2 regions of the Ruminococcus sp. RTP21484sp1_RTP21277st1_D2_RTP21277_210401 genome follow, and region 1 is predicted to be linked to the other one. Evidence: riboswitches for the same ligand, from Rfam matches in the RefSeq annotation. Region 1 holds a riboswitch; the other holds the start of a gene.
The links. Region 1 has a riboswitch for FMN ahead of ribD (bifunctional diaminohydroxyphosphoribosylaminopyrimidine deaminase/5-amino-6-(5-phosphoribosylamino)uracil reductase RibD). Riboswitches for the same ligand answer to the same signal wherever they lie in the genome.
Positions count from the first base shown of each region.

Region 2: another riboswitch for FMN. It lies ahead of AB5706_RS09120 (ECF transporter S component); the one in region 1 lies ahead of ribD (bifunctional diaminohydroxyphosphoribosylaminopyrimidine deaminase/5-amino-6-(5-phosphoribosylamino)uracil reductase RibD).

Region 1 is NZ_JBCOMJ010000017.1:53,129-57,753, reverse strand. Features, by position in the region: gene AB5706_RS12520 (class I SAM-dependent methyltransferase) at 1-129, shown strand, start outside; gene AB5706_RS12515 (class I SAM-dependent methyltransferase) at 154-960, shown strand; FMN riboswitch at 1,433-1,547, shown strand; gene ribD (bifunctional diaminohydroxyphosphoribosylaminopyrimidine deaminase/5-amino-6-(5-phosphoribosylamino)uracil reductase RibD) at 1,824-2,951, shown strand; gene ribE (riboflavin synthase) at 2,933-3,586, shown strand; gene AB5706_RS12500 (bifunctional 3,4-dihydroxy-2-butanone-4-phosphate synthase/GTP cyclohydrolase II) at 3,605-4,625, shown strand, end outside.
Region 2 is NZ_JBCOMJ010000011.1:20,853-25,477, reverse strand. Features, by position in the region: gene AB5706_RS09140 (hypothetical protein) at 1-96, shown strand, start outside; gene AB5706_RS09135 (NUDIX hydrolase) at 128-742, opposite strand; gene AB5706_RS23095 (DUF6783 domain-containing protein) at 662-1,012, shown strand; gene AB5706_RS09120 (ECF transporter S component) at 976-1,611, opposite strand; FMN riboswitch at 1,929-2,066, opposite strand; gene AB5706_RS09115 (mechanosensitive ion channel family protein) at 2,161-3,069, opposite strand; gene AB5706_RS09110 (DUF1294 domain-containing protein) at 3,249-3,512, opposite strand; gene AB5706_RS09105 (Tex family protein) at 3,623-4,625, opposite strand, start outside.

The DNA of each region.
Region 1 (4,625 bases):
CAGAAACTGCGGGATATGGGGTATGAGGAAGTACGACTTGTTGATACCGCACAGGAAGCTTTTGGCGCCCACCGTCGGGCTGCCATGATGATGCTAGGTTCTTCCCGGTTGCTTGTCGGTAGAAAGTAATGTATCAAAACAGGAGGTTTGGCTATGTCCAAGTTAGGAGTCGTGGAGGATACACTGTTCGTCCCTATGCTGGGAAGAATTTATGCTAGTGAGCATTACCCGCAAATTTTATATGATAAAAAAGCATTGGAATTGAAAAAGAAGCTGCCTTCAGACTTGATTAAACAGAATATGCAGAGCCAGTATACCCTTTTGGCCTCTGCTTCCCGGTCTGCTAATATGGATCGGATTATTCGGACTTTTCTGGAACGCAGACCGGACGGTGTGATTGTCCAGTTGGGCTGTGGTCTGGAGACAACCTATCACCGATGTGATAACGGAAAGACACACTGGTATGCCGTGGATCTGCCTCATGTAATCGAATACCGGCGGGGACTTCTTCCCGAACCAGAGAGGGAATTATATATTTCCGGGGATGCCTTTGCAAAGGATTGGATCAAAAAAGTTCGCAATGATGTATTTGATGCTCCTATTCTCGTTACTGCAGGCGGGTTATTTCATTATTTTGAGGAACATAAGGTCATTGCCCTTCTGCGTATGATTGGGCAATTTGGAAATATGGAAGTTGTTTTTGATACGGTGAACAAAAGAGGAATGACCATGATGAAGAAAAAATATATGAAACAGGTCGGCCATGCCGATGCACAAATGTTCTTTTATGTGAATTCAGCGGAAGAACTGGCAGCAAAGATCGGGGGTAATGTGAAGGTGATTGCGGAGGAACCATACTATCGTTACATCCCTAAAAATGGCTTAAAGCTATCCACAAAGGTCAGTATGACAGTTTCTGATCAATTCAAGATGGTAAAGATGATACATCTAAAACTATAGTGGATATACAATATCAGAGAGAGAGAACTTTATCATTTTTTCGGACGCACTGATGAAACACCATCAAAAGCCGCTTTCTATCACCAGCGTGCAAAATTAAAAGATAATGCACTATGGGAACTTTTGCAAATCTTTAACCAGAAGCTTCAACCAACTCTATACAGAAACCGTTATCGTTTGGTTGCTTGTGACGGTTCTGTTGCTGATGAAGTCGATCCGGAACTTCTGGCAAAAGTATTGGCTAATCCAGAGATGTGGGCATTGCTCAATTCACTGGCGAAAACGATGAAGTAATGAAAAATAGTGAAAAAATAGTGTAATTTTAATGAAAAAACAATTCATAAAACGATATAATATATGGATAAAATGAGGATATTTATTGTGTATATGGATATTCTATCTCCATCAGTAAACTAAGTAAAATAAAAATTCTGCTTTACAAACAACAGATAAAGTATTAAAATAAACAAAAAGATATCTTCAGGGCAGGGTGAGATTCCCTACCGGCGGTAAAGCCCGCGAGCCGAGAGGCATGATCCGGTGAGATTCCGGGGCCGACAGTACAGTCTGGATGGAAGAAGATGATAGTACAGTTGATTTTTTGTATGAATGAATGTAGTATCAGAGCTCTGAGATGGTGATCCATTTCAGAGCTTTTTATATAGGAAAATCAGACATTCATTTATCAATCATATGTAACAGATCAATTCCACCCTGCAGATATTTCTGCAGGCTTTTTTTGTATCTGGTACATCGTTTTCGAAATAACTATACCATTCACTTGTCTGTGAATCCGATTGCACATGTTTAAAAGCCTCGGCGTAGCCCAGGCAAAGAACAGGAATAAGAAAGAAGGAATAGAAATGACGGATCAGGAATATATGCTTCGGGCTATTCAACTGGCCAAAAAAGGAGAAGGCTGGACGAATCCCAATCCTATGGTAGGGGCAGTGATCGTAAAAGACGGAAAGATCATCGGGGAAGGCTATCATAAAAAGTATGGAGAACTTCACGCGGAACGTAATGCAATTGCTTCTCTTACAGAATCAGCAGAAGGTGCGGTGATTTATGTCACGTTGGAGCCTTGCTGTCATCATGGTAAAACACCTCCATGTACGGAAGCGATCATTGAACAGAAGATCAGAAAAGTGGTGATCGGTTCCAGAGATCCGAATCCGAAAGTGGCAGGAAAAGGTGTACAGATGTTAAGGGAAGCCGGTGTAACAGTAGTTGAAGATTTTATGAGAGAAGAATGTGATCAGCTGAACCCGGTGTTTTTCCATTATATTACTACGAAGACCCCTTATGTGGTAATGAAGTATGCCATGACACTGGATGGGAAGATCGCAACGAAAACAGGAGCATCAAAATGGATCACCGGAGAATCTGCACGAAAAGAAGTACAGCATATGCGGCATCAGTACATGGGAATCATGGCTGGTATTGGAACTGTGCTTGCAGATGATCCGATGTTAAACGTCCGGGTAGAAGGCTGGAAAAGTCCTGTCAGGATTGTGTGTGACAGTAAGCTCAGGATCCCGCCGGGCAGTCAGATTGTAAAAAGTGCGGAAAAGTACCGGACGATCGTGGCTTATGCAGAACAGAAAAATGCAAAAGAGAAAATAAAAATATTACATACCATGGGAGTTGAAACCATTTACTGTCCCGACGAAAAGAATCAGATAGACCTTAAGAAGCTGATGGCAGATCTTGGAAACAGAGGCATTGACAGCATCCTCCTGGAGGGAGGAGGTACGTTAAATGACAGTGCACTGCGAGCTGGAATTGTAAAGGAAGTACAGGCTTTTGTGGCACCAAAGCTGTTTGGCGGTGTGGCTGGGAAGACACCGGTAGAGGGTATTGGAGTTGAACTGCCGTCTGAAGCAGTGGAACTGAAATATACAGATATCTGTCAGATCGGTGAGGATATCCGGATAAAATGTCAGGTGTGTGATAAAAAACAGGAGGAATCATGTTTACAGGAATCGTAGAAGAGAAAGGAAAAGTCCGTTATATACAGCTGACAGGGGAATCAGGGATCCTGGCAGTGAAAGCCCGGAAAGTCCTGGAAGGGACAAGGATCGGTGACAGTATCGCTGTGAATGGTGTGTGTCTGACAGTTACGTCGATTCAGCCGGACGGATTTACTGCCGATGTGATGGCAGAGACGATCAGAAGAAGCAGTCTTGGCAGCTGCAAGGCCGGAAGCCAGGTAAACCTGGAACGTGCAATGGCTGCAGACGGTAGGTTCGGGGGACACATAGTAAGCGGCCATATTGATGGGACTGGCGTGATACGTTCCATGCTCCGGGAAGAAAATGCCATCTGGGTATCAATTGAGACATCGCCACAGATTTTGCATCTGATCGTGGAAAAAGGATCCGTCTGTATTGATGGGATCAGCCTGACAATTGCAAGGGTTGATGAAGCTGGTTTTCAGGTGTCGGTCATTCCACATACAGGAGAAGAAACCACTCTTTTGGAAAAGGTGCCGGGGGATCTGGTTAATCTGGAAAATGATGTGATCGGAAAATACGTAGAAAAACTGCTTGGCATCAGAAAAAACGAAGAAGAGAAAAAAGAATCCGGAATTACGATGGAGTTTCTTGAAGAATTCGGGTTTTAGAACAGGAGGATATACACTATGTCACAAAATTATCAGTACAACACAATTGAAGAAGCACTTAGGGATCTTAAGGAAGGAAAAATAGTTCTGGTCACAGATGATCCGGACAGAGAAAATGAGGGAGATCTGATATGTGCGGCAGAGTTTGCGACCAGGGAAAATATTAATTTCATGGCGACCTATGCAAAGGGTCTTATCTGTACACCGATGAGTGCAGAAATTGCGGCGAGATTGAACTTTCCGCCGATGGTTGCGGAGAACACGGACAATCACAGTACAGCATTTACCGTGGCAGTAGATCACGCAGATACAACCACAGGTATCTCTGCGGAAGAGCGCTCCTATACTATCATGAAGTGTGTGGATGATCAGTCAAAACCGGAGGATTTCAGAAGACCGGGACATGTGTTTCCGCTTATTTCCAGAAAAGGCGGGGTTTTGGTACGAAATGGCCATACAGAGGCAACAACAGATCTTATGAGACTTGCCGGACTGAAAGAATGCGGCGTGTGCTGTGAAGTTATGAAAGAAGATGGAACTATGATGCGTACATCACAGCTATGGGAAATGGCAAAAGAGCATAACCTTACATTTATTACGATCCGTGATCTGCAGGATTATATAAGAATACATGAAAAGCATGTAAAGGAGGAAGCCGTTGCAAACCTCCCAACGCAGTACGGTGATTTTAAAATGTATGGTTATATCAATGATATTACAGGAGAGCATCATCTGGCACTGGTAAAAGGTGATCTGGGAGATGGTGAGGATGTGCTTTGCCGGGTACATTCGGAGTGTCTGACAGGGGATGCATTCGGATCGCTCAGATGTGACTGTGGCCTGCAGCTGCAGACAGCGATGCGCCAGGTAGAAGCAGAAGGCCGAGGAATTATTCTGTATATGAGACAAGAAGGCCGAGGAATCGGACTGATCAATAAGATCAAAGCATATGCGCTTCAGGAGCAGGGATACGATACTGTGGAGGCTAATGTGAAGTTAGGGTTTGCACCGGATCTCAGAGAGTACTGGGTCGGGGCAC
Region 2 (4,625 bases), on a different contig from region 1:
GACCTTGATTATACAGAGGATGGCTCTGGTACCGGTTCCGATAATAGAGACAGCTCATCCGATACTTCCGGTCAGGATATTGAATACTATGAATAACAAAATCCCCGAAAATTTCGGGGATTTTGTTTTACCTGATCTTATTCAAAAATCCAAATGGTTCCTTATCTTCCAGAAAATGCATCAGCATATATGCCGTCATGATCGCTACATTCTCTTCCTTCAGAATCCGCTTCACTTCCTCGCGGTCCGCCAGAATCACTTCAATCTCTTCCGTATCTTCCTGTGCCTTGGAACTGATTTCGCCGCTGGCATATCCATATACAGTCGCACAAGACTCGTCTGTCATTCCTACAGTAGTGAAATAGGGCTTCTGGTAAGCTTCTGCTACCGGAATAGGATCAAGCTTCAGTCCGGTTTCCTCGTACATTTCACGAATTGCGCCTTCATGGTAATTCTCATCTGGCTCTACCAGACCAGCTGGAAATTCATAAATATAATCACCTAATGTATAACGATACTGGCGAATCAACACCACTTTGTCATGTTTTTCGCCATAAATGCTATAAATGATCACACCGTCCGGATTGTTCTTATGTGTCACCATTTTCAGGCTGTCTACATCTTTTGCACGGGAAGACACAAAATAGTTTACCGGGGTATTGTGCACACTGGTGGCTTTTACATTATAAAGGTTTACATAACGATTATCTGTCTGTTTGGTAATGCTGTTGATTTTTCCCATAGGAACCTCTTTTCGTCAGTTCTTGCTGTTCTGGTCAGAGGTCTCGCTAGAGCGTGTTTGAAAAAGGCTTTCTGCAAGATGTGCGTCACAATTTGTGGGAGATTTTGTCCGGATAAGGGCGCCGTAGCGGGCTACGGCAACCGAATTCGGGCAAAATATACCGCAAAGTGGGGCGTGCAGATTGCGGGAATGATTTTTCAAACAGGCTCTAGATCTCACCAAGGAACAGAGAATCAGTCACCGCGAAGAATCACACGGATTCTTTTATAAATAAAGAACACGATCACTGAGGTTAATGTGTATTTAAATAAATTGAATGGTACAAGAATCATAATTGCAAAAGTAAGAAGGTTGGTTACACCGCTGTGTACTGCTGCACCCATTTCAATAAATGCCTGTACCGGCATTCCAAATGCCTTGCCGTATGCCGGAAGAAGTACAAATGCGTTTACAAAGCATGCAAGCACTGTGGTAAGAATTACACCTGCTGCCATACCTGCCACTGCGTGTGTTCTTGTCTTCTTATGCTGATAACGATAAATCAGTCCGGCTGGAACTACATAAGAACAGCCAAAGAGGAAGTTTGCCACATCACCAACGCCTGCTGTCATAGTTCCCTTGGTTACCAGATGTACCAGAATTTTCACCAGTTCAATCAGTATACCTGCTACAGGTCCCATTGCAAAAGAACCGATCAGTGCTGGAATCTCAGAGAAATCCAACTGATAAAAGGACGGTGCCAGAAATGGCAGCGGTACCTCAAAATTCATCAACACACCTGCCACAGCACCTAACATTGCTACCTGGGCAATGGTTCTGGTGCGGCTTCGCTCCATTACGTTTCCATTTTTGATTACTTGTTCGCTCATACTCATTGCTCCTTAAATTATAATATTTAAAGAAAATTTCTGCAAGTATGGGATTAAAATGTTACCAGTAAACAGTAACGGTTACTGTTCACTGGTAACGTTCCGCGAGGTGTTTTTTGTGAACAAAGTTCACAGAAAACCCGAGAATTGCCGCGCGAAATCATGCGAATGCATGATTTCTGTGCATCGCGAAGCGTGTTACTGTGAACGGAGTGAACAGTAACCAGTAACGTTAAAATCACCACATAAAAAGCCCCGGAATCTCTTCCGGGGCAATGAGCACGTACAAAAAAATATCAACCGATCTAAATATTCTGCGCGTTCTTCTCTCATCCAGACTTTACTGTCGGTTTTGGAATTTCACCAAATCAGCCGCCAAAGCGGGTCGCGGACTATACCGCCGGTAGGGAATTTCGATTTCCAAGGATTTCGATCACCCTGCCCCGAAGAAATTTTCTTTTCATGGTGGATTATACAATAGAAATAAGATAATTTCAATAGGAAATCTATTTGTACATCTATTTCATATTTTCTATTATATATCTATTATCATTTGTCTTTATTTGTCTCCACCACATGTACATCCATCTGCGGATACGGAATGGAAATTCCGTTGGCATCAAAAGATTCTTTGATTTTCTCATTGAGGCGCCATTTGATCTTCCAGTATTTATCGGTAGGCACCCAGACGCGAAGACCCATGACTACGGCACTGTCAGCAAGTTCGTCTACAAAGACCAGCATGTCTTTGTCCGATTTGGTTCCGGGATCTTCCTGTAAAATGTGCTGCAAAAGCTTTTTTGCTTTCTTAATATCGGAATCATAGGAAATTCCCACTTTGATTTCCAGGTTACGCAAATTCTGCGCAGTTACATTGATAATGGTGCTGTTGGATAATTTTCCATTTGGAATGATTACGTGCTTATTGTCAATGGTGATCAGGGTCGTATAGAACATCTCAACCTTATATACGGTTCCCTCCGTTCCATCAGCCTGATCCTGTATAATATAATCTCCTACCTGAAAAGGCTTAAACAAAAGCAGCATAACGCCGCCAGACAGATTCTCCAGACCGCCCTGCAAAGCAAGACCGATGGTAACGCCGGCAGTTCCCAGAAGAGCTGCTACGGAAGATTCCTTCACACCGAAATTAGTAGCTATATTAAAAATCAGAATCAGATACAGCAAAAATTTCCCAAAAGAACAGATGAACTGGGCAACCCCCATGTCTATGCCGGCCTTTTCCATGGAACGCTTCGCAACCTTCAGCAGCCACTTGATCAGCTTTGTTCCCACATAAAACGCTACAATAGAAAGAACCACTTTCATTCCGAAGCTGATCAAATCCGGAATATGACCGTTAAAGTAAGCCTTGATCTGATCCCAGTTGGAGTTTACTTTATCCACTGTTTCCTGGACAGTCTCCTGAACTGCATTCTCTATAACCTGTCCTTCCAAATTCCCATCTCCTTTTTTCAGTCCTTTCCCACAAACAACTTTGTCCCTTGTTATCCAAAAACAATTTCGTCCACCCCGCTCAAAATCGCAAAAGCGGCAGGAACTAATACCCATTTAAAACAGAGCAATCTGTCCTGTTTTCCACAGGAAATTCATTTTGGAAGCAAATTATCCACCGTCTACTGCAAGACTCTCCACAGTATCAACTGCGCTGCCAGAATTAACGGCACACCCAGGCGAAATTTCCACTTTCTGGTTTTATGATGAAAAAACTGCATTCCAAGAAGAGCCCCAGCGGAACCGCCAATGGCAGCCACCGCAAGAAGCTGAGCCTCTGGGATGCGCCACTGTTTTCTGATGGCTTTCTGCTTGTCCATGCCGTACATCCCGAAGGCTGCGATATTAACTAAAACCAGATACACAACAAGCATATTTTCTAACATTTTAATCCAACTCTCTAATTCCTCTGCCAAACACGCTATAAAGCGTGTTTGAAAAAGGCTTTCTGCAAGGCAATGTCAAGAGAAGAGAAATAATGCTTTCCCTCTTCTCTTTATTTATTTAACCCTTTCATAGAAAGGCTGATCCGGTTCTTCTTCTCATCCACACCGAGAACACGAACCTCCACAACATCTCCGACGCTTACAGCTTCCAACGGATGTTTGATAAATTTTTCACTCATCTGGGAAATATGAACAAGTCCGTCCTGATGAACTCCGATATCAACAAAAGCTCCGAAATCGATTACGTTGCGGACAGTTCCTTTCAGGATCATACCCTCTTTCAGATCCTTGATATCCAGTACATCTGTGCGGAGAATCGGCTTCGGCATCTCATCACGCGGATCTCGTGCCGGTTTCTCCAGCTCTTTTACAATATCCCGAAGAGTGATCTCTCCAATTTCCAGTTCATCAGCAGTCTTCTTGTAATCCCTGATCTGTCTGGAAAGTCCGGCAAGCTTGCCTCCTGCAATATCCTCAGCGGAATATCCCAGTTTCTCAAGAAGCCTGGAAGCCGCCTCATAGCTCTCCGGGTGAACGCTTGTCGCGTCAAGAGGATTGGAGCCGCCTGTAATACGCATGAAACCAGCGCACTGCTCGAATGCTTTCGGTCCAAGCTTCGCAACCTTCAGAAGATCTTTTCGGCTTGTGAAACGGCCATTCTCCTCACGGTAAATTACAATGTTCTTTGCAATAGCCTTGGAAACACCGGAAATATACTCAAGAAGGGAAGCAGAAGCAGTATTTAAATCCACACCTACTTTATTTACAGAATCCTCAACCACACCTGTCAGAGCCTCGCCAAGCTTCTTCTGGTTCATATCATGCTGATACTGCCCTACACCAATGGATTTCGGATCGATCTTAACCAGCTCAGCCAGAGGATCCTGCACACGTCTTGCAATGGAGGTAGCACTTCTCTGTCCTACATCAAAATTTGGGAATTCGTCTGTAGCAAGCTTGCTTGCAGAGTAAACAGAAGCACCTGCCTCATTTGTAATCACATACTGAACCTTCGCTTCCGGAATCTCCTTCAGCATATCAACAATAACCTGC